DNA from 4 places in the Kosakonia sacchari SP1 genome. Region 1 is predicted to be linked to each of the others. Evidence: predicted binding sites of a transcription regulator. Region 1 holds the regulator's gene; each other region holds the start of a gene.
What was found. The regulator PurR, encoded in region 1, represses purine synthesis genes. The targets are predictions, from matches to a motif close to CANGCAAACGTTTGCNTG.
Positions count from the first base shown of each region.

Region 2: a site for PurR is predicted at 3,257-3,274, ahead of C813_RS46090 (NCS2 family permease). Genes of this name have one in related genera too.
Region 3: a site for PurR is predicted at 2,889-2,906, ahead of purE (5-(carboxyamino)imidazole ribonucleotide mutase). Genes of this name have one in related genera too.
Region 4: a site for PurR is predicted at 2,489-2,506, ahead of carA (glutamine-hydrolyzing carbamoyl-phosphate synthase small subunit). Genes of this name have one in related genera too.

Region 1 is NZ_CP007215.2:2,710,679-2,716,225, reverse strand. Features, by position in the region: gene punR (DNA-binding transcriptional activator PunR) at 41-952, shown strand; gene purR (HTH-type transcriptional repressor PurR) at 971-1,996, opposite strand; gene cydH (cytochrome bd-I oxidase subunit CydH) at 2,294-2,383, shown strand; gene C813_RS35780 (MFS transporter) at 2,552-3,721, shown strand; gene sodB (superoxide dismutase [Fe]) at 3,776-4,357, opposite strand; gene C813_RS35770 (C40 family peptidase) at 4,482-5,312, opposite strand.
Region 2 is NZ_CP007215.2:4,892,305-4,897,851, reverse strand. Features, by position in the region: gene mnmE (tRNA uridine-5-carboxymethylaminomethyl(34) synthesis GTPase MnmE) at 1-254, shown strand, start outside; gene C813_RS46100 (4'-phosphopantetheinyl transferase family protein) at 452-1,195, shown strand; gene C813_RS46095 (NADPH-dependent FMN reductase) at 1,215-1,781, shown strand; gene C813_RS46090 (NCS2 family permease) at 1,819-3,156, opposite strand; gene yieH (6-phosphogluconate phosphatase) at 3,326-3,991, shown strand; gene cbrC (PF03691 family colicin E2 tolerance protein CbrC) at 4,018-4,605, shown strand; gene C813_RS46075 (ADP-ribosylglycohydrolase family protein) at 4,630-5,532, shown strand.
Region 3 is NZ_CP007215.2:3,635,613-3,641,159, reverse strand. Features, by position in the region: gene C813_RS40270 (methionine ABC transporter permease) at 1-77, shown strand, start outside; gene mnmH (tRNA 2-selenouridine(34) synthase MnmH) at 74-1,153, opposite strand; gene purK (5-(carboxyamino)imidazole ribonucleotide synthase) at 1,244-2,311, opposite strand; gene purE (5-(carboxyamino)imidazole ribonucleotide mutase) at 2,308-2,817, opposite strand; gene lpxH (UDP-2,3-diacylglucosamine diphosphatase) at 2,946-3,668, opposite strand; gene ppiB (peptidylprolyl isomerase B) at 3,672-4,166, opposite strand; gene cysS (cysteine--tRNA ligase) at 4,340-5,547, shown strand, end outside.
Region 4 is NZ_CP007215.2:4,095,105-4,100,651, forward strand. Features, by position in the region: gene carB (carbamoyl-phosphate synthase large subunit) at 1-1,105, opposite strand, end outside; gene carA (glutamine-hydrolyzing carbamoyl-phosphate synthase small subunit) at 1,122-2,270, opposite strand; gene dapB (4-hydroxy-tetrahydrodipicolinate reductase) at 2,725-3,546, opposite strand; gene C813_RS42325 (alanyl-tRNA editing protein) at 3,708-4,337, opposite strand; gene C813_RS42330 (LysR family transcriptional regulator) at 4,431-5,363, shown strand; gene rihC (ribonucleoside hydrolase RihC) at 5,327-5,547, opposite strand, start outside.

The sequences.
Region 1 (5,547 bases):
AATATTTGCGTAGTGGTTTCAAAATTTTTGCAGGCAGATTATGTGGTCAGAATATTCACTGGAAGTGGTTGATGCTGTCGCGCGCAATGGCAGTTTTAGCGTCGCGGCGCAGGAGTTACACCGTGTACCTTCTGCGGTGAGCTATACCGTGCGACAGCTTGAGGAGTGGCTGGCTGTTCCGCTGTTTGAACGCCGCCATCGTGATGTTGAGCTCACGCCTGCCGGGGTCTGGTTTTTGAAAGAAGGGCGAGCTGTTATCAAAAAAATGCAGATCACCCGTCAGCAGTGCCAGCAAATCGCCAACGGCTGGCGCGGGCAACTGGCAATTGCCGTCGACAACATCGTAAAACCTGAACGTACCCGGCAATTGATCGTCGATTTCTATCGCCATTTCAGTGATGTTGAGTTGCAGGTTTACCAGGAAGTCTTTAACGGTGTCTGGGATGCGCTTGCTGACGGGCGGGTTGAGCTGGCGATCGGCGCAACGCAGGCCATCCCCGTAGGTGGGCGTTATGCGTTTCGCGATATGGGAATGCTGAGCTGGAAATGCGTGGTTTCCAGTCGTCATCCGCTGGCGTCACTGGCAGGTCCGCTCAGCGACGATACCTTGCGCAACTGGCCTTCACTTATCCAGGAAGATACGTCCCGCTCGTTGCCGAAACGTATTACCTGGCTGCTGGATAATCAGAAACGCGTGATTGTCCCTGATTGGGCGTCGTCGGAGGCGTGCTTATCTGCAGGGCTGTGCGTGGGAATGGTGCCGGCACACTTTGCCCGCCCGCGGCTCGACAGCGGTGACTGGGTCGCGCTGAACCTGGAAAACCCCTTCCCGGACGCGGCGTGCTGCCTGACGTGGCAACAAAATGAGGCTTCCCCGGCGTTAAACTGGCTGCTGGAATATCTTGGGGACAGTGAAACGCTGAATGACGAATGGTTAAGGGAGCCGAATTAACGGCTCCGTAATAAGCGATTAGCGGCGATAATCGCGGAACGGGCCATCGGCCACTGAGCGACGCTCGACCAGGCGCGGATGCACTTCGATAGACTGCGACTCCTCGCGCTTGTTGACGATGCGATCAAGCAGCATGGTAAACGCCGTTTCTCCCAGCGAATCTTTCGGCTGGTGAATCGTGGTTAATGCCGGAGTGAAGAAGCGTGAGTTACGCACATTGTCATAACCAATCAGGGAAATATCCTGCGGTACGCGTAAACCCATCTCATCGGCAGCACACAGCGCGCCCATCGCCATAATGTCGCCACCGCAAAACACCGCAGTAGGGCGATGCGCCTGACCGAGGATTTGCTGCATCGCGCGATAGCCGGATTCCGGCTCGAAATCGCCCTGTACGATCCAGTTTTCCGGCACGGTGATAAGGGCTTCTTCCATCGCTTTCATAAAGCCAGCCAGACGGCCAGCGCCAGTGTTACGCTCCAGAGGGCCTGGGATCACACCAATATCGCGGTGTCCGCGATCAATAAGGTAGCGACCGGCCATATAACCGCCTTCGAAGGCGTTATCAATAACGGAGTCCGTAAAGTCGGCCTTCGCTTCGCCCCAGTCCATCACGACCATCGGAATATGGCGGTACTCTTCCAGCATGTTCAACAGCGATTCCGGGTATTCTGAACACATTACCAGCAAGCCATCGACACGCTTTTGCGCCATCATCGACAGGTAAGCACGCTGTTTTTCGAGGCTATTCCAGGCATTGCCAAGGATCAGGGTGTAACCCTTCTGGAAGCACTTTTTCTCTACGGCTTCAATAATTTCAGCAAAGTAGGCCGCTTCACTGCTGGTAGCCAGCAAACCGATCGATTTTGTGTGATTCACTTTCAGGCTGCGGGCGACAGCGCTGGGGGAATAGTGCAGCTCTTTAATCGCTGCCCACACGGCGTTGCGCGTCTCTTCGGCGACGAAACGGGTCTTGTTAATTACATGTGATACGGTTGTAGTGGAAACGTTTGCTCGTTTCGCTACGTCTTTAATCGTTGCCATCAGATATCACTCCAGACCATATCATAAGCTCCTGATAATACTTAAGGTAAACGTTTGCCTTTAATCACCCTGTACCCATCAAAGGGGGTGCGGTACGCCGGGAAAACGACACTGGACGTCAGGAGGGGAGTCAATGGCCGGTACGCTAATAAATTTAGCGTCGAATTTTGTCTGATCTTGAGCAAAAGGGGAAGTATTAAAACGTTTCTCCTGCGAATTCCCGCAAGATTTTTAAGATAATTTGTGCAAAAATGCGTTATCTCACTTTTTGTGGGGAAATTAAAAAGGGGAAAATTGATGAGCACCGATCTGAAGTATTCTTTAATCACTACCGTCATCGTTCTGAGCCTGATTGTTTTCGGCGGTCTGACTGCTGCACTGCATTGATCTATCGCGAGGGAGAGCCTCTTCTCCCTCGGTTTTCTGCCCCGCTATTGTTATCACCTCTGCAATAATCTTTTGTCATTCTGCTAACTTCTGTTTTTTGTGATAGCTGTCATACTTTTGACTTCAGCGACAGGGTCGCTAGTCGGCATGTCTTTTTTGGAGTCACAGATGAAAATTAATTTCCCTTTGCTTGCCCTGGCGATTGGCGCCTTCGGCATTGGTACTACCGAGTTTTCCCCGATGGGATTACTGCCGGTTATTGCCCGCGGCGTTGACGTTTCTATTCCGGCAGCGGGGATGCTGATTAGCGCCTACGCTATCGGTGTAATGGTTGGTGCGCCGTTAATGACGTTGTTGCTGTCTCATCGCGGCAGACGCAATGCCCTGATCTTTTTGATGGCAATTTTTACGCTTGGTAACGTGCTGTCGGCGATCGCGCCGGATTACACCACATTAATGCTGGCACGTATCGTCACTAGCCTGAACCATGGCGCTTTCTTTGGTCTTGGTTCGGTGGTGGCAGCAAGCGTGGTTGCCAAAGAGAAGCAGGCCAGCGCAGTCGCCACCATGTTTATGGGGCTGACCATTGCTAACATCGGCGGTGTACCTGCCGCGACCTGGCTGGGTGAAACCATTGGCTGGCGCATGTCGTTCATGGCCACTGCCGGGCTGGGTGTGATTGCTATGGCGAGCCTGTTCTTTTCGTTGCCGAAAGGTGGTGCTGGTGAGCGCCCGGACGTACGTAAAGAGCTGTCGGTACTGGTACGCCCACAAGTGTTGTCCGCATTGCTGACCACTGTGCTCGGCGCAGGTGCCATGTTCACGCTGTATACCTACATTGCGCCGGTACTGCACACCATTACCGATGCCACTCCCGTTTTTGTGACGGCGATGCTGGTGTTGATTGGCGTTGGTTTCTCCATTGGTAACTATCTCGGCGGCAAACTGGCGGATCGCTCGGTCACCGGCACGCTGAAAGGTTTTTTGATCCTGCTGATTGCCATCATGCTGGCGATCCCGTTCCTGGCGCGCAGTGAAGTGGGCGCAGCCATCAGCATGGTGGTGTGGGGCGCGGCGACGTTTGCGGTGGTTCCGCCGTTGCAGATGCGTGTCATGCGCGTTGCGCATGAAGCACCTGGCCTTTCATCTTCAGTCAATATCGGTGCCTTTAACCTCGGTAACGCGCTGGGCGCGGCAGCCGGTGGAGCAGTGATTTCCGCTGGGCTGGGTTATGATTTCGTCCCGGTTATGGGGGCGATTATTGCCGGGCTGGGTCTGCTGGTGGTGCTGTTCTCTGGCCGCTCTCAGCCAGAACGTGTCTGTGCCGCAGCAGAATAAATAGCACAAATGCAAAAAAGGAGGGGCTAGCCCCTCCTTTGTTTTATGCCGCGTTTATGCCGCTAAATTTTTGGCCACGAATGACCAGTTTACCAGCGCCCAGAAATGTTCGAGGTAGTTCGGACGCGCATTACGATAATCGATGTAATACGCATGTTCCCACACATCGACGGTTAACAGCGGGGTTGCGTCGCTTGTCAGCGGCGTACCCGCATTAGACGTTGAAACAATGGCTAATGCGCCATCCGCTTTTTTCACCAGCCACGTCCAGCCAGCACCGAAGTTTTTAACCGCAGCATCGGTGAATTGCGCTTTGAATTCGGCAAAGCTGCCGAAGGATTTGGCGATAGCCGCCGCCAGCTCACCAGCCGGTTCACCGCCAGCATTCGGAGCCAGGCAGTTCCAGTAGAAGGTATGGTTCCAGACCTGGGCGGCATTGTTGAACACGCCGCCTTCGCTGCTTTTCACAATCTCTTCCAGAGATTTACCTTCAAAAGCGCTGCCTTTGATCAGGTTGTTGAGGTTGGTGACATACGTCTGATGATGTTTACCATAGTGGTATTCCAGCGTTTCGGCTGAGATATGCGGCGCCAGGGCGTCTTTTGCATACGGTAATGCAGGTAATTCAAACGACATTGCTATTCTCCTTTCATTATTTTAATGACATCCAATAGCCCTACTGGATGTGCGGGTTAGGGTAGCAAATCGAAAGGTCACACAAAAGAGGGAGTTACCTGCCGCCGATGCGGCAGGTGAGGGGTTAGCGAATGGTTTTCGGCGTCACGACGCGACGCGCGCCGACATAATGACGCTGCCAGTAATCTTCACTCAGCGAGGTGACCTGAATATCCTGGCCGCTACGCGGAGACTGAATGAATTTACCATTACCGACGTACACGCCAACGTGATCGGCTGTACCACGGCCCTGGGTACGGAAGAACACCAGATCGCCGCTCTCCAGTTCCGCCACATTCACCGGCGATGCATCGCGCAGGTGATACATTTCATTGGCGGTACGTGGAATACGAAATTTCACCAGATCCTTATATGCGTAATAGACCAGACCACTGCAATCGAAACCGGTGCTCGGTGAGGTGCCGCCCCAGTGATAAGGCTTGCCAATCTGATTCATCAGTTTGGACATGGCGGTTTTTTGGGCTTTCTGAATGCGAACTTTATGCACATCGGCGATGGCGTTAGTGCTTTTGACCTTCACACAATGCGGCTTGTGTCCTTTGCGCGGCGTACATTTTTCAGTCCAGGTGACAGCGGTGGTTTTTAACGGGCTGGATGCATTACGACGCGAGGTGATTTTGCTGGCTTTTTTGCTGGTGGTAACTTTTTTGTTTGCCGGAGTTTTTTTGCTCTCCGTTGTTTTTTTGCTGGTGGTTTTTTCTGCCGGACTGCGACTGTTTTTCTTTGATGTCTTTTGTGATGTATTTTTTTTCTTACGTTCGGATGCTTTCGCCAGATGCGCTTTTTGCACGGCTGACGCTCGCGCCTGTTCAGAGGCACTCGCTAATGGCGTGAAAGAAAGCGTGGTGAACAACAAAGCACAGAGCGTGATTGAAGCTTTTGGTATCCGCGCCACTGAGCAATCCCCTGTTAGGGCAAGCATTTAATATGCCTGCAAATGGTTTTTTAAAACTCGTCGATTCTAATCCATAAAAACCCCAAAAGTTAATACTGTTTTTGCATCTATAGCTTCGTTTCGTTAACAAGCGCAAAAAAAAGCAGCAAAACGTTTCTATGTGCGCAAGAGTTAGGCAGCAAGCGGGACGGCGAGTTGAGTTAAGTCATATTCCTAAGGCAACTTTTGCCGACAG
Region 2 (5,547 bases), 2.2 Mb from region 1:
ATCTTAAACAGAGTATGGGCTTTGACACCAGCATGGAGGGCGGCTTCCTCGCGCGTCGTCGTCATTTACAAGCGCTGGAAACGGCCGCAGAGCATCTGCAACAGGGCAAATCGCAGCTGTTAGGTGCATGGGCGGGTGAACTGCTTGCCGAAGAGCTGCGCCTGGCACAGCAGAACTTAAGTGAAATCACTGGCGAATTTACCTCAGACGATTTGCTGGGACGCATTTTCTCAAGTTTCTGTATTGGTAAGTAATGACATGGCGGCCGTTTTAACGGCCGTTTGTGTTACTACGGTAGATTTTCCTAAAGTGTTTCGGATCAGCGAAAGAAAGTGTAAATATCCCCATTAGGACTTTTCAGATGCGAATTTCCGCATTAAAACCTATGCAGTATGGGCGATAATATTGATTATCGATTCGATCAACTCAGACCATTATCACGGAGAGAAAAATGGCGACGCACTTTGCAAGAGGGATCCTCTCAGAAGGGAATCTCATCTCTACCCGGTTACCACTAGCCTGCCATGATACGGCGCGCCAGCTTCCTGAACATCGCCGCTCACGCTTTCTCGCTTCCCGCGCGTTACTCGCCGAAATGCTGTTTATGCTTTACGGCGCGAGTGAACTGCCGGAAATCGAAGTTGAGCCAAGCGGAAGACCGAGATTTGTCGACAACAGCCTGCCACACTTCTCACTGGCGTATGCCGGGAACATGGTCGGTGTGGCGATCACTACCGAAGGCGAATGCGGGCTGGATATGGAGCTACAGCGCGCAACGCGTAGTTTTCATAGCCCGCATGGGCATAAACACACGTTCACCAATAATGAGCAGTTGTGGATCAACAACCAAAACGATGCTAACGAAGCGCAAACCCAGCTTTTGACCATACGCCAGAGCGTAATGAAGCTACTGCACCAGATGCAGGATGAGCCGGGCCAGTTACAGTTATTGCCAGGATCCGGGCGTCTTCGCGCCGCGCAGCTGTCACAGGTGGAAGTGATGTGTGACGCGGAAGATGTGCTGATTTGGTCGGTCGCGGTGAGTCCGGCAATCGAAAGCCTGAAGATCTGGGAATTCGACAGTCAAAAAGGGTGGCGTTATCTTTCTGATGTGCAAACGCGCGCTAACGATCCCGCGTCCCGCTTAATGCGATTCACCAGCCTGCCTGCGGAAAAAGCGCTTATCCTTAATTGATCCCTACACAGGAGTCATTATGTCTGCTGAACTCAAGGTTGTGACACTTCTCGGGAGCCTGCGCAAAGGCTCATTTAATGCCATGGTTGCACGCACGTTACCGAAACTTGCTCCGGCAGGAATGGAAGTGACGCCACTGACTTCCATTGCTGATATCCCACTGTATGACGCGGATATCCAGCAAGAAGAAGGTTTCCCGCAAAATGTGGAAGCAATTGCGGCACAAATTCGCGCAGCGGATGGCGTGGTCATTGTGACTCCAGAGTATAACTACTCCGTGCCAGGTGGCCTGAAGAACGCCATCGACTGGCTATCGCGTCTGCCTGAGCAACCGCTGGCCGGAAAACCGGTTTTGATCCAGACCAGTTCAATGGGCGCGATTGGCGGCGCACGCTGCCAGTATCATTTGCGTCAGATCCTGGTGTTCCTGGATGCGATGGTAATGAACAAGCCGGAGTTTATGGGCGGCGTGATCCAGAACAAGGTGGATCAGCAAACGGGAGAAGTGGTTGATCAAAGTACGCTCGACCATTTGACCGGGCAGCTAACGGCTTTTGGTGATTATATTCAGCGCGTTAAGCGGTAGTGGTAACTCCCTCTCCCTTACGGGAGAGGGAGAAAGATTAATGCGCGTCAATAAAAATGATTTTCAGCAGGAACAACACCGCAACCACCAGCACACACGGGCTCAGATCGCGCAAACGACCGGTGCCAATCTTCATCACACAGTAAGAGATAAAGCCGAGTGCGATACCTTCGGTAATCGAGAAGCTAAACGGCATCATCACCGCAGTGATAAACGCGGGTACGGCTTCTGTCATATCTTCCCATTTCACGCGCGCGAGACTGGAGGTCATCAGCACACCAACATAAATCAGCGCACCAGCAGCGGCATACGCCGGAACCATGCCCGCCAGCGGCGACAGGAAGATAACCAGCAAGAACAGCAGACCAACCACCACCGCGGTCAGGCCGGTACGCCCGCCGACAGACACGCCAGAAGATGATTCGATATACGCCGTCACGGAAGAGGTGCCGATAAACGAACCGGCGACCGAAGAGATGCTGTCAACGTACAGCGCCTGCTTCATGCGCGGGAATTTGCCGCTCTCATCCACCAGCCCGGCTTTATCCGTCACGCCAATCAGCGTACCGGAAGAGTCGAACAGGTTTACCAGCATAAACGAGAAGATCACGCCAGCCAGACCGATGTTAAACGAACCTGCCAGGTCAACGTTGCCGACAACAGACGCAACGCTCGGTGGTGCGGAAACGATGCCGTGGTACTGCACATCACCCATCAGCCAGCCCAGCAGCGTTGTCACAACAATAGAGATCAGCACCGCGGCGTGAATGTTGCGCGACGCCAGAATCGCGATGATAAAGAAACCGAGCACGCCCAGCAGGACACTGTGAGATGTCAGGTTGCCAATGCTCACCAGCGTCTCTTTGTTGGCGACGATAACACCGGCGTTTTTCAGCCCCATCATGCCAATAAACAAACCAATACCGCTGGTAATACCAACACGCAGGCTCACCGGGATATTGGCAATCATCCAGTAACGGACGCGGAAAATGGTTAACAGCAGCAGACCGACCGCGCCCCAGAAAATCGCGCCCATGCCAATCTGCCAGGAGAGGCCCATTGCGCCAACCACCACGAACGCAAAGAAAGCATTCAGACCCATGGCCGGCGCCAGTGCGACCGGCAAATTCGCCACCAGCCCCATCAAAATGCTGCCAAAAGCGGCAATCAGGCAAGTTGTTACAAATACTGCGCTGGTATCCATTCCGGCGACGCCCAGAATCTGGGGGTTAACAAAAACGATATACACCATCGTCAAAAACGTCGTGAAACCGGCGATCACTTCGGTGCGTGCCGAAGTACCGTGCTCGCGCAGTTTAAACACGCGGTCAAGCAACCCCTGGCCTGAAGCGTGGGTAGTGTGTTGTTGGCTCATTATCAATTTCCGGAATAGGAGGGAAAATTCGTCGCTATCCTATACCAAAATGAGACAATGTTGACGGTTATCACACACTTTTTTTCATTGAATTTGCTTATACGGCAACGATTGCGTCCCGTAATCTGCGTTAAGTAAACGTTAAACTTGCAATAAAACAGGAAACGGCATGTCCCACATTGAAGCGGTATTTTTCGACTGTGACGGCACCCTGGTCGACAGTGAAGTAATTTGTTCCCGCGCGTACGTGCATATGTTTGAAGCGTTTGGTATTTCGCTCGATCTCGACGAGGTTTTTAAACGATTTAAGGGTATGAAACTGTATGAAATCATCGACGTTATCGGCGAGGAGTACGGTAAACCGCTGGATAAAAGCGCGCTGGAGCCGGTGTACCGCGCGGAAGTGGCGCGTCTGTTTGACAGCGAGCTGGAAGTGATTACCGGTGCGAATGCATTGCTGGACGCGGTGGATATTCCTATGTGCGTCGTTTCTAATGGCCCCGTCAGCAAAATGCAACACTCTTTGGGCAAACTTGGAATGCTACATCACTTTCCTGAAAAACTGTTTAGCGGCTATGACATCCAACGCTGGAAGCCCGATCCGGCGATAATGTACCATGCAGCTAAAGCGCTTAATGTCGATCCGGCAAACTGTATTCTGGTGGATGATTCCACCGCCGGGGCGCAATCTGGTATCGCGGCAGGGATGGAAGTATTTTACTTCTGCGCCGATCCGCATAACAAACCCATCGACCACCCAAAAGTGACTACGTTCACTGATTTGGCGCAGTTGCCAGAGCTGTGGCGCGCTCGCGGGTGGCATGTTACGCGTTAATCTAAACCACTAAACAGGATGTTTTTATGGCCCAGACACATCGCCCTCTACCGGTATTTAAATATCACCCGCAACCTCTGGAAACCGGGGTGTTCTCTGAAGACAAAACGGTCACCTGCGCCTGCTGTCAGCAGCCGACCAATGTCTACTACACCAACCCGTTCTATACCCAGCAAGATGTCGATTATCTCTGCCCATGGTGTATTGCAGACGGTGCAGCCGCAGAGAAATTTGGCGGTAGCTTTCAGGATGAATCCTCTCTGGAGGGCATAGAAAGCGAGTTCGACGACGAAGGCGAATTTACCGGCTTTAAAAATCCCTGGCCGGAAGCCAGCGTGATTGAATTGACCGAAAGAACGCCGGGATATTGTGGCTGGCAGCAGGAGTTCTGGCTGGCGCACTGTAATGATTTCTGCGCCTTCGAAGGGTACGTAGGCTGGAAAGAGATTGCCGACAAGCTGGACCAATTTGCCGATCTGCAGGCCGACTGCGATGCTTTCGGCATTGATTACGAGAAGCTGCCCGAATACCTGCTCGACGGCGGTGATTGCCAGGGGTATCTCTTCCGCTGTCTGCATTGTGGGAAGCTGCGGCTGTGGGCCGATTTCTCCTGATGGAGAGCGACAGGAGCGCAACAGATGTCTGAATTACTAGCACGTTATCAGGGTTGCATGCTTGGGCTGGCCGCAGGAGATGCGGTTGGTACCACAGTTGAGTTCAGCGCGAAGGACTCCTTTCCACCCGTGACCGGGATGGTCGGCGGCGGCCCGTTTCATTTACAGGCCGGGCAATGGACTGATGATACCTCAATGGCGCTGTGCCTTGCGGAAAGTCTGGTCACCTGTAACGGGTTTGACGCAAAGGATCAGATGAACCGTTATCTGAACTGGTGGAAGTGGGGCTATTTAAGCTCTACGGGTCACTGTTTTGATATAGGCATGACCGTTGCCAGCGCGCTGCAGAAGTTCGCCAATGATGGCGAACCGTTTGCCGGTTCCAGCAATCCGCGAACAGCCGGTAACGGCTCGCTGATGCGTCTGGCGCCTGTCGTGCTATGGTTCTTTCCGGATCAAGCGCAAGTGCTGGAATATGCACAAGCCTCTTCACGCACGACGCACGCCGCGCCGGAAGCGCTCGCCAGCTGCCGTCTGTTCGCGCAACAGCTTATGAATGCCTTAAAGGGCAAAAGTAAGCGGGAAACGCTGACCGATATCGCGCTGTTGCCGGAGCAGGAAAACCTGCGCCATATCGCTGAAGGTCGCTATCTGCAAAAAACGCGGGCGGAGATTTTTGGTACCGGTTACTGCGTGCAGAGCCTGGAAGCTGCGCTGTGGTGTTTCGCCAAAGGTAACGACTTTGAAGAAACCATCCTGCTGGCCACCAACCTCGGCGATGATGCGGATACTACCGCCGCCATTGCCGGGCAACTGGCTGGCGCGTTTTACGGGATAAACGGCATTCCGCAAACGTGGCGTGACAAACTCTGGCAGTACGAGGATATCGATACGCTGGCAAGAAAGCTGCTGGCAAAATCGGCCTGAAAAAAACCCCCTCAT
Region 3 (5,547 bases), 920 kb from region 1:
TGATCATCCTGGTACAGATAGTCCAGGTACTGGGCGACTGGCTGGCGAAACGCGCCGATAAACGCGATCGCCATTAAGGATTGTGTGCCGTCAGCCAGGCTGCTACTTCTGTAAACGTGCCGCGAAAGCGAATGGCTTTCGCGCGCTTTTCAAGCTGGTAGCGGTACATCGGATCGTAGTACTCCTCCAGCAGCGGCACGAGCCACGCGAAGTGCCCCTCGGTACTGCCGCTGCGCTGCTGCTGGCCCAGCGCGTTTTCCAGGTGCCGCGTCAATTCCGCATAGCGCTGTAACCCCAGACGGCGGCGAATGGCAAAAAGCCCGTGGCGCAGATATTCCGCATACTGACGCCAGCCTTCTTCCTCTCCGTCGCGGGTGATAAACGCCGCGTGCATCGCGACGAAATAGTCGACGCGCAAACGCTCCAGGCGTTGTGCAAAGGGATCGTCCACCACTACCAGCGGCGATTGCGCCATTCTCGCGCGTACTACCTCTGGCAGGTGGTTCGCCCCAATCGCGGCGCTTTCGTCTTCCAGTAGCCAGAACGCGGGCGTCACTTTCAGTAATGCCGCCGCCAGCTGGTTTTCGAAGCTGGCCTGTGAACGCTGCGGTTGTAACGTCCGGCCAAACGAGGAACCGCGATGTCGGGCGAGGCCTTCAAGATCGATGCCGTTACGCTGCGAACGCACCAGCAACGTTTTGCCACTCCCGGTGCAGCCACCCACCAGCAGCGCCGGGCGTTGCATCTGTTGTTGTGTGGCTTCTATCGCGGACTGGCGCAGCGCTTTATAACCGCCGATCACCAGCGGATAGTGAATCTGGCGTTCACGTAACCATTGCTGAACGATATGTGAACGCTGCCCGCCACGGGCGCAACAAAGGTAACCCTGCGGATATTGCGCGCAGGCTTGCCGCCATGCTTCGATGCGTTGTTCGCGGGTTTCGCCATTGACCAGTTTATGCCCCAGGCGAAGCGCGGCTTCTGCCCCTTCGCGTTTATAGCAGGTGCCCACAGCCGCACGTTCGCGGTCGTTCATTAAGGGCAGATTGATGGCGGCGGGCATGGCACCTTTGGCGAACTCAACCGGTGCGCGAACATCAATAAGCGGCGTTTCATCCCGCAGGAGGGCGAGATAATCCGTGGCGTCGTTCATTGGGCTTCCTTCTGCAAAACGCTGGTGGTAACCCCACCAGCGTGCAGATTTTACGCCCCGAACAGGGGAGATCAATTCCCCGGCGGGAGATTACTGCAGTTTTGACTGCGCCCAGGCAATGCCGCTCGCGTACTCCGGCGGCAACAGCGGCACCAGCGCTTCCAGCGTGGCGCTCAGACGGGCGGTGTCATCATCGTTCAGGTTCAAATGACCCACTTTGCGCCCCGGACGCACCTCTTTGTCATACCAGTGCAGGTGCACCAGCGGCAGCTTTAACCAGTCGTAGTTCAGGTCGCTGCCAATCAGGTTGATCATCACCGACGGGCTGTTAACCACTGGCGGTGGCAACGGCAGATCCACCACCGCACGCAGATGCAGTTCAAACTGGCTGATAGACGCGCCATTCTGCGTCCAGTGGCCGCTGTTATGCACGCGCGGCGCCAGTTCGTTAATCAGTAACCCGCCCGGCGTGACGAAGCACTCCATCGCCATCACGCCGACGTAGTTCAGCTCATGCATGATGGCAGAAAGCATGTTTTCCGCCTGCTGTTGCTGGGCGGCATTAGCCTGCGGGAAAACCACGCTGGTACGCAAAATGCCATCCTGATGCAGATTGTGCGTCAGCGGGTAGAAAACGGTGCTGCCATCACGCGCGCGCGCGCCGACCAGCGACACTTCACCGGAAAAATTGATGCCCTGTTCAACAATGCACTCGCCGTAGCAGTCATCCGGCAACTGATCCGTTTCGTCTGCGCGTAAACGCCACTGCCCGCGACCGTCATAGCCCCCCACGCGGCGCTTAACAATCGCCAGTTCCCCCAGGCGGGAAAACACGGCAGGCCATTCACTTTTATCCGCCAGTAACTGCCACGGCGCGGTAGCCAGTTCGAGTTTGTCGAATAACTGTTTTTGCGTCAGGCGATCGGCAATGATCGGAAACACATCGCGGTTAACAAACGCCGGGTGGCGCGCCAGTTCGCGCGTTAACGCCGTTTCCGGCCAGCGTTCGATTTCGGCGGTGATTACACTTTGCTGAAAGGGAACGGCTTCCGGGGCGTCGTCCAGCCCGACAGGCCAGACCGCAATGCTGAGCGGTTCACCGGCCTGGCGCAACATCCGGCCAAGCTGACCATTGCCTAATACACAAACCTGTTTCATTCCGCGCCTCTCGGATCCGGATTATCCAGCACCTCATCGGTTTGAGATTTGCGCCAGTCCGCCAGACGCTGGTGCAGTTGCGCATCATGCTGCGCCAGGATCTGTGCGGCCAGCAGCGCGGCGTTGGCCGCACCGGCTTTGCCAATCGCCAGCGTCCCCACTGGGATGCCACGCGGCATCTGCACGATAGAATAGAGGCTGTCCACACCGCTTAACGCAGCGCTTTGTACCGGCACACCCAGCACCGGCACCAGTGTTTTCGCCGCGATCATGCCCGGCAGATGCGCCGCGCCACCGGCACCAGCAATAATTACCTGAAAACCGTTTTGTTCCGCGCTTTCGGCGAAGCTAAACAGTTTATCCGGGGTGCGGTGTGCGGAGACGATTTCAACATGGTGCGGAACGTTCAGGGTATCGAGGATTTCTGCGGCGAATTGCATGGTGGCCCAGTCGCTTTTCGAGCCCATAACAATGGCGATGCGCGCCGGTTGGTTGCTTGAAGACATACGTCTCAAAACTCCTGTGGGTGTGCTTCAGACTACATAAGAGGGCACAGAGAATAGCATGTAAAACGGGCAAGGAAAACGGTTGCGTAGCGATGTTTCACGCGTTTGACGCCTGATCGCAAGCGTATTCAGAAAGGGAAATGAATCAGTTCGACATCGCTCTCGCTGACGCGCACCATCGAACCTTCGCTGTGCCATGCACCTAAAACGGCACGGAATGCGGGGGCGTTATTCGCGGTGAGTTCATGCACTGCCGGGCGATGGGTATGACCGTGGATCAACCACTGCACCTGGTGTTTTTCCATGGCTTCCACCACAGCGTGCTGGTTCACATCCATAATCGAAAGCGACTTGCTGCTGTTAGCCGCTTTGCTACCCGCGCGCATTTTCGCGGCAATACGGCGGCGGATAAACAGCGGCAGGGTGAGGAACAGCGTTTGCAGCCAGGGTTGGTGCACTTTGGCGCGAAAGGCCTGGTAACCGGCATCGTCGGTGCAGAGCGTATCGCCATGCATAATCAGCACGTTGCGGCCATACAAATTGAGAACCTGCTCTTGCGGTAAAAGCTGCATTCCACTGGCCTGAGCAAAGCGTTTACCGAGCAGAAAATCGCGGTTGCCGTGAATGAAATAGCACGGGACGCCGCTATCGACGAGAGCTTTAATCGCGTGTGCTATTTGCTGATGTAGCGGGTTGGGATCGTCGTCGCCGATCCACGCTTCAAACAGATCGCCCAAAATGTAGAGCGCATCGGCTTCACGCGCCGTACCGGCCAAAAAACGCAGAAAACCGGCGGTGATCGCCGGTTCTTCTGTTTGCAGATGCAAATCTGCGATAAAGAGTGTCGCCACCAATTACTCGCTGACGTCCACGCTTTCAATCACAACATCTTCTTTCGGCACATCCTGGTGCATGCCGCTGCGGCCGGTAGAAACGCCTTTGATCTTGTCAACAACGTCCATACCTTCAACCACTTCGGCAAATACGCAGTAGCCCCAGCCCTGCACGCTTTCGCCGCTGAAGTTCAGGAAGTCGTTATCCGCCACGTTGATGAAGAACTGTGCGGTAGCGGAGTGCGGCGCCTGAGTACGCGCCATTGCCAGCGTACCACGGGTGTTTTTCAGACCGTTGTTGGCTTCGTTTTTGATCGGGTCTTTGGTGACTTTCTGGTTCATGCCCGGTTCGAAACCGCCGCCCTGAATCATAAAGCCATTGATAACACGGTGGAAAATCGTGTTGTTGTAGAAACCTTCACGGCAGTAGTCCAGGAAGTTTTTAACTGTTTCAGGCGCTTTGTCATCAAAGGTTTTGATTACGATGTCGCCGTGATTAGTGTGGAAAGTAACCATTATTGCATCCTGTTCTGATAGTGTAGTGCGTAGACCCGCCAGTGGGTCAGAGATAGTCGCTTGTTATAGCATAACCGCGAGGCTGGATCACCTTGCAAAGTGTGCTGCTTCGGGTTTGAATTACGGGTAATATATGCGGTTTTCGTTCCACACACGTCCACATGGAATCTTCGATGTTAAAAATCTTTAATACACTGACGCGCCAAAAAGAGGAATTCAAACCTATTCATGCCGGGGAAGTCGGCATGTACGTGTGTGGTATTACCGTTTACGATCTCTGTCATATCGGTCACGGCCGTACGTTTGTCGCCTTTGACGTGGTATCCCGCTATTTGCGATTTCTCGGCTATAAGCTGAAATATGTCCGCAATATCACCGATATTGACGACAAAATCATTAAGCGCGCTAATGAAAACGGTGAAAGTTTTGTCGCGCTGGTCGACCGGATGATCGTCGAGATGCATAAGGATTTTGACGCGCTCAACATCCTGCGCCCGGACAGCGAACCGCGCGCAACGCACCATATCCATGAAATTATTGAAATTACCCAACGCCTGCTGGAACGTGAACATGCTTACGTTGCCGAAAACGGCGATGTGATGTTCTCGGTGCCGACCGATCCGACTTACGGTCAGCTTTCGCGCCAGGATCTGGATCAGTTGCAGGCGGGGGCACGCGTCGAAGTCGCGGAAGTCAAACGCAATCCGATGGACTTCGTGCTGTGGAAAATGTCCAAGCCCGGCGAGCCGAGCTGGTCGTCGCCGTGGGGCGAAGGGCGTCCAGGCTGGCACATTGAGTGTTCGGCGATGAACTGCAAACAACTGGGTTCGCATTTCGATATCCACGGTGGCGGTTCCGATCTGATGTTTCCGCACCACGAAAACGAAATCGCCCAGTCAACCTGTGCGCATGATGGCGAATATGTGAATTACTGGATGCACTCCGGCATGGTGATGGTTGATCGCGAGAAGATGTCAAAATCGCTCGGCAACTTCTTTACCGTGCGCGACGTGCTGAAGTATTACGACGCGGAAACCGTGCGCTACTTCCTGATGTCCGGTCACTATCGCAGTCAGTTGAACTACAGCGAAGAGAACCTGAAACAGGCGCGCTCTGCGCTGGAGCGTCTGTACAACGCGCTGCGTGGTACGGATAGCAACAACGCGGAACACCGTTATTTTGAGAACGGTGAATTGTTCCAGAAACGCTTCTGCGACGCGATGGACGATGACTTCAACACGCCGGAAGCCTATTCCGTGCTTTTTGACCTCGCGCGCGAAGTGAATACGCTGAAGCACGACGGGGATTCGCTGGGCGCGAATGCGGCGGCGAAAAAGCTGCGTGAACTGGCCAGCGTTTTGGGTCTGCTGGAGCAGGATCC
Region 4 (5,547 bases), 1.4 Mb from region 1:
CCACAAATTTCTCGAAGTTGAAGCGTGGAATTTTGGTCACAACATAATCGATAGACGGTTCGAACGAGGCCGGGGTACGCCCGCCGGTGATATCGTTCATCAGCTCATCAAGCGTGTAACCCACCGCCAGTTTCGCCGCTACTTTCGCAATCGGGAAACCGGTCGCTTTCGACGCCAGCGCCGAAGAACGCGATACTCGCGGGTTCATTTCGATAACAATCAGGCGACCATTTTTTGGGTTTACCGCGAACTGTACGTTAGAGCCGCCGGTTTCAACGCCGATTTCACGCAGTACCGCCATCGAGGCGTTACGCATGATTTGATACTCTTTATCGGTCAGCGTTTGCGCGGGAGCCACGGTGATGGAATCACCGGTGTGGATGCCCATAGCGTCGAAGTTTTCAATCGAGCAGACAATGATGCAGTTATCGTTCTTATCGCGCACCACTTCCATCTCATACTCTTTCCAGCCAATCAGCGACTCATCAATCAGCAGCTCATTGGTAGGTGAAAGATCAAGACCGCGGGCACAAATCTCTTCGAACTCTTCGCGGTTATACGCGATACCGCCGCCGGTGCCACCCATGGTAAAGGAGGGGCGAATAATGCACGGATAACCGACATCAGCCGCGACAGCCAGCGCTTCATCCATGGTATGCGCGATACCGGAACGCGCCGTGTCGAGGCCGATTTTTTTCATCGCAATGTCGAAGCGACGGCGGTCTTCCGCTTTATCAATCGCATCGGCCGTCGCGCCAATCATGGTGACGCCAAACTCTTCCAGCACGCCCTGGCGTTCCAGTTCCAGCGCGCAGTTCAGCGCGGTCTGGCCGCCCATGGTCGGCAGAACCGCGTCCGGGCGCTCTTTTTCGATAATTTTGCGGACCACTTCCCAGTGGATCGGCTCGATATAGGTCGCATCGGCCATCTCCGGGTCGGTCATAATGGTCGCCGGGTTGGAGTTGACCAGAATGACGCGGTAACCCTCTTCACGCAGCGCTTTACACGCTTGCGCGCCAGAGTAGTCAAATTCACATGCCTGGCCGATAACAATCGGGCCAGCGCCAAGGATCAGGATGCTTTTTAGGTCTGTACGTTTTGGCATTGCTCTTTTCTCCTGATTATTTGGCGGTATGACGATACTGCTCGATTAACTCAATAAAGTGGTCAAACAGCGGCGCGGCGTCGTGCGGGCCAGGACTTGCTTCCGGGTGTCCCTGGAAACTAAACGCCGGTTTATCGGTGCGGTGAATGCCTTGCAACGTGCCATCGAAAAGCGATTTGTGCGTTACGCGCAGGTTTGCAGGCATTGACGCTTCATCAACCGCGAAACCGTGGTTCTGCGCAGTGATCATCACAGTATTGTTATCGATATCTTTTACCGGATGGTTACCGCCGTGGTGACCAAATTTCATTTTCACCGTCTTCGCACCGCTCGCCAGCGCCAGCAACTGATGACCCAGACAGATACCGAACACCGGAATATCCGTTTCAAGGAAGGTTTTAATTGCCTCGATGGCGTAATCGCACGGTGCCGGGTCGCCAGGGCCGTTGGACAGGAAAATGCCATCCGGATTGAGTTTCAGCACATCGGCAGCCGGGGTTTTCGCCGGAACGACTGTCAGTCGGCAACCTCTGTCTACCAGCATGCGCAGAATGTTGCGTTTTGCGCCGTAATCGTATGCCACAACGTGGTACGGCAGTTCACTCTCGCTCTTCGCTGGCGGCAGGTCATCCGCCAGAGTCCAGCTGCCTTGCGTCCAGCTGTAGGTTTCCGTCGTTGTGACTTCTTTCGCCAGGTCCATACCGTTCAGGCCCGGGAAAGCTTTCGCTTTTTCCAGCGCCAGCGCGGCATCAACGTTATCACCCGCGATGATGCAGCCGTTCTGCGCGCCCTTTTCACGCAGCAGACGCGTCAACTTACGAGTATCGATATCGGCAATCGCCACAATGTTATGGCGCTTAAGATAAGAAGAGAGGTCTTCGGTACTGCGGAAGTTGCTCGCAATCAACGGCAGGTCGCGAATGACCAGGCCTTGCGCATGTACCTGAGAGGATTCTTCGTCAGCGGAGTTAGTGCCGACATTGCCGATATGAGGATAAGTAAGAGTAACGATTTGGCGGGAATAGGAAGGATCAGTGAGGATTTCTTGATAACCGGTCATTGAAGTATTGAAAACGACTTCCCCAACCGCCGTGCCCGTTGCCCCTATGGCCCGACCGTGAAACTGGGTTCCGTCTTCCAGAACCAATAGCGCTGACTTAATCAAAACACCCTCCAGAGAATATTCACTCACTTTATTTGCATATTAATTCATATTGAGAGCCTAAATCAATGCAAATTTGCTTGCCGTGGATTTTTGGCAAACGGCGGCATTCTGGAGAGATGTCGGTTAAAAGTCAACTTTTCTCCGGTATTTTTCTTATTGTTTTACGCCACTGCCACTTTTTACTGGATTTAATCGATAAAAAGATCAGACAAACTCACAGGGAAAACGCTTGCGCGCTGAGAAAATTGCATTTCCTTACGACGGATAGCAAAAATGTAGACCAGATGGTCAAAATTTACAATTGAGAAACATAAAACAGCTAGATAAACAGAGATTATGTCAGGTTTGTATAAAATGAAGCATGAAAAAGGAAAAATAAAAGGGCAATAAAATATTGCCCTTTGCAATCAATTGATTATGACTGCAACAACCACATCACGATGGGTAATAAACCTTATAAATTGTTGAGATCAAGCACATCTCGCATATCAAAAAGACCATTACTCTTTCCTTTCAGCCATAAAGCGGAGCGAACCGCACCATTGGCAAACGTCATGCGACTGGATGCTTTATGTGTGATTTCAACACGTTCGCCAATATCGGCGAACATCGCCGTATGTTCGCCGACGATGTCGCCTGCACGCACCGTGGAAAAGCCAATCGTGCCGGGAACACGCTCGCCGGTGTGCCCTTCGCGCGCGTAAACCGCACACGTTTTTAAATCTTTATTCAGTGCACCGGCAATCGCCTCGCCCATCGCCAGTGCCGTCCCCGACGGGGCATCGACTTTGTAGCGATGGTGCGCTTCGATAATTTCGATATCGGTGTAATCACCCATAACTTTCGCCGCTTTCTCCAGCAGTTTCAGCATGACATTGACGCCAACGCTAAAGTTAGCAGCAAAAACAATGGCGATATCTTGTGCCGCCTCGGTAATGGCCTGCTTGCCCGCGTCATCAAAGCCGGTGGTGCCAATTACCATTCCTTTGCGGTGCTGGCGACAGAAAGCCAGGTGTGCCAGCGTGCCTTCCGGGCGGGTGAAATCGATAAAAACATCGAAATCCTCTTTCACCGCCTCAAGACTGCTCTGCACAGTCACACCCGTTTTCGCCGCGCCAGCCAGTTCACCGGCGTCGCTTCCCAGCAGAGAGGAACCTTCGCGTTCCAGCGCCGCGCCAAGTTCAACGCCGTCCATTGCCAGTGTTGCCTGAATCAGCTGGCGGCCCATACGCCCGCCAGCACCCGCGATGGCTACGCGGATTGGTGCATCATGCATAGTTGTGCTCTTTTGTTAAAAAAATGCGTAAGAATCGTTTCCAGATTAACCAGCCCGTGTCGGGGCGACCAGCCGAAAACACCGATAATAAGAAATTAATGATATACAGCCGGAAATATCAGTAAAAGGCATGATACGACGAAGCGCGCGTTCAGAAAGGCTCATTGCACCGTGTAATACACAATAAGCTGACCTTTTTTGATTTTAATATTACTAATAACCACCTGACCAAGCGCCGCCAGCGAGGGGACATGGGTTCCTCCGCAGCCATAGGCGGGAAGATCGCCAAAACGCACGTTGCGACGTCCCGCGTCAAAGGTAACGATGCGAGGCAATGCAGCCGCCTGCCAGCGCGCGATATGCTCGCTGAGCGCATCAATATCAGGCACGCAGGCACTGTCGGTTGCGTTAAATGTAATCCGCCCTTCTCCCGGCCAGTGGTGCGCTTTAATCGGTTGCCAGCCATGCAACTCTCCCGCATAACCAATCAAATGCCCGGCGGAGTGTAAATGGGTGTGTAGCGCCCTGGAAACCGCATCAACCTGTAAAGTGACCTCCTCGCGGGGCAAGGGTTGGGCCAGGAGATGAATAATCTCGTCATCTTGCTGAAGGACACTTTCAACCACGACACCATTGATCCAGCCTTTATCCGCAGGCTGCCCGCCGCCCTGCGGGTGAAAAAGGGTCTGATCCATCACCACCGCATAACGGCCATCATCCTGCGCGGTAGTGCGTATTAACCGGGCAGTGCATTCCAGCGCATCGTGGGTGTAATAAAGACGTTCTGTCATCGGCTGTTCTCCTCTAAAGGAGAAGAGTATATTTCATACTCCTAAAGCGATAATCCCGCTTATATTCATTGCACCTTTGCCTGGTATGCACAAATGAATATCTCTCTGCTTCCCGACCTTGCCACCTTCGTGTTGATTGTGGAACAAGGCAGTTTTTCCGCCGCTGCGCGGGTTTCCGGTGCCACTCCTTCCGCTATCAGCCGCAGCGTATCGCGTCTTGAGCGCGAGTTAGGCAGCAAACTGTTGCACCGCACTACGCGGAAACTGGCGCTTAGCGAGACGGGGAAAAGTGTCTATGAACACGCGCTGGATATGCTTGACGCCGCTCGCCAGGCAATAGATTCCGGTAGCAGCGCACAGCAAGTCGCACAAGGTAAGCTGACTATCAGCGTGCCCAAAGCGGTAGGCAGTTTTGTTATTCATCCGCTGATCCCCGAATTTCTACAGCGCTACCCGCAAGTGGATATCTGTTTACGCCTCGAAGATCGCTACATTGATTTGATTGATGGCGGTGTTGATTTGGCGTTACGCATCACCCACTCTCCCTCTCCTGGCCTGTATGGCAGAGCATTAATGCCGGTAACGCATGTCATTTGCGCGACCCCAGAATACCTGCGCCGCTACGGTACGCCATTACAACCACAGGCGCTGCGCGAACATAGCTGTATTAGCCTTGGCGAAACGCCAGCGGATGCGCGCTGGAAATTCCGTCGCGCCGGGAAAACAGAAACTATCACCACACAAGGGCGCTATGCGGCTAACCATACCGGTGTCCGCCTGGATGCCGTAAAACGACATTTGGGGATTGGCAGCCTTCCGCTCTTTACCGCCCAACACGCGCTGAGCCGTGGCGAGATTGTGCAAGTTTTACCCGAGTGGGAGTTCATCAGCAGCTATAGCGGTGAACTGTGGTTGCTGTGGATGCGTAACCAGCATATGCCCGCCAGAATGCGGGCAATGATCGATTATCTGACAGAAAAAATGGCCACTCAGGGAGCCAGCGCCAGCACTTCAGCCACCCAGTGACGGAAGCCATCGACATCGATATCCAGCGCAACTTGCGCATTGGGCGGCAATCCCAGTTTGCCTTCAATATCCACTATCGTGGTTCCGGCGGTGTATTGCCCCTGCGTCTCCACAGCGACAAAACAGGATTTCAGCGTAAAGAGTTCCGGACACGCCAGCCAGGCGATAGCGCAGAGGTCGTGCA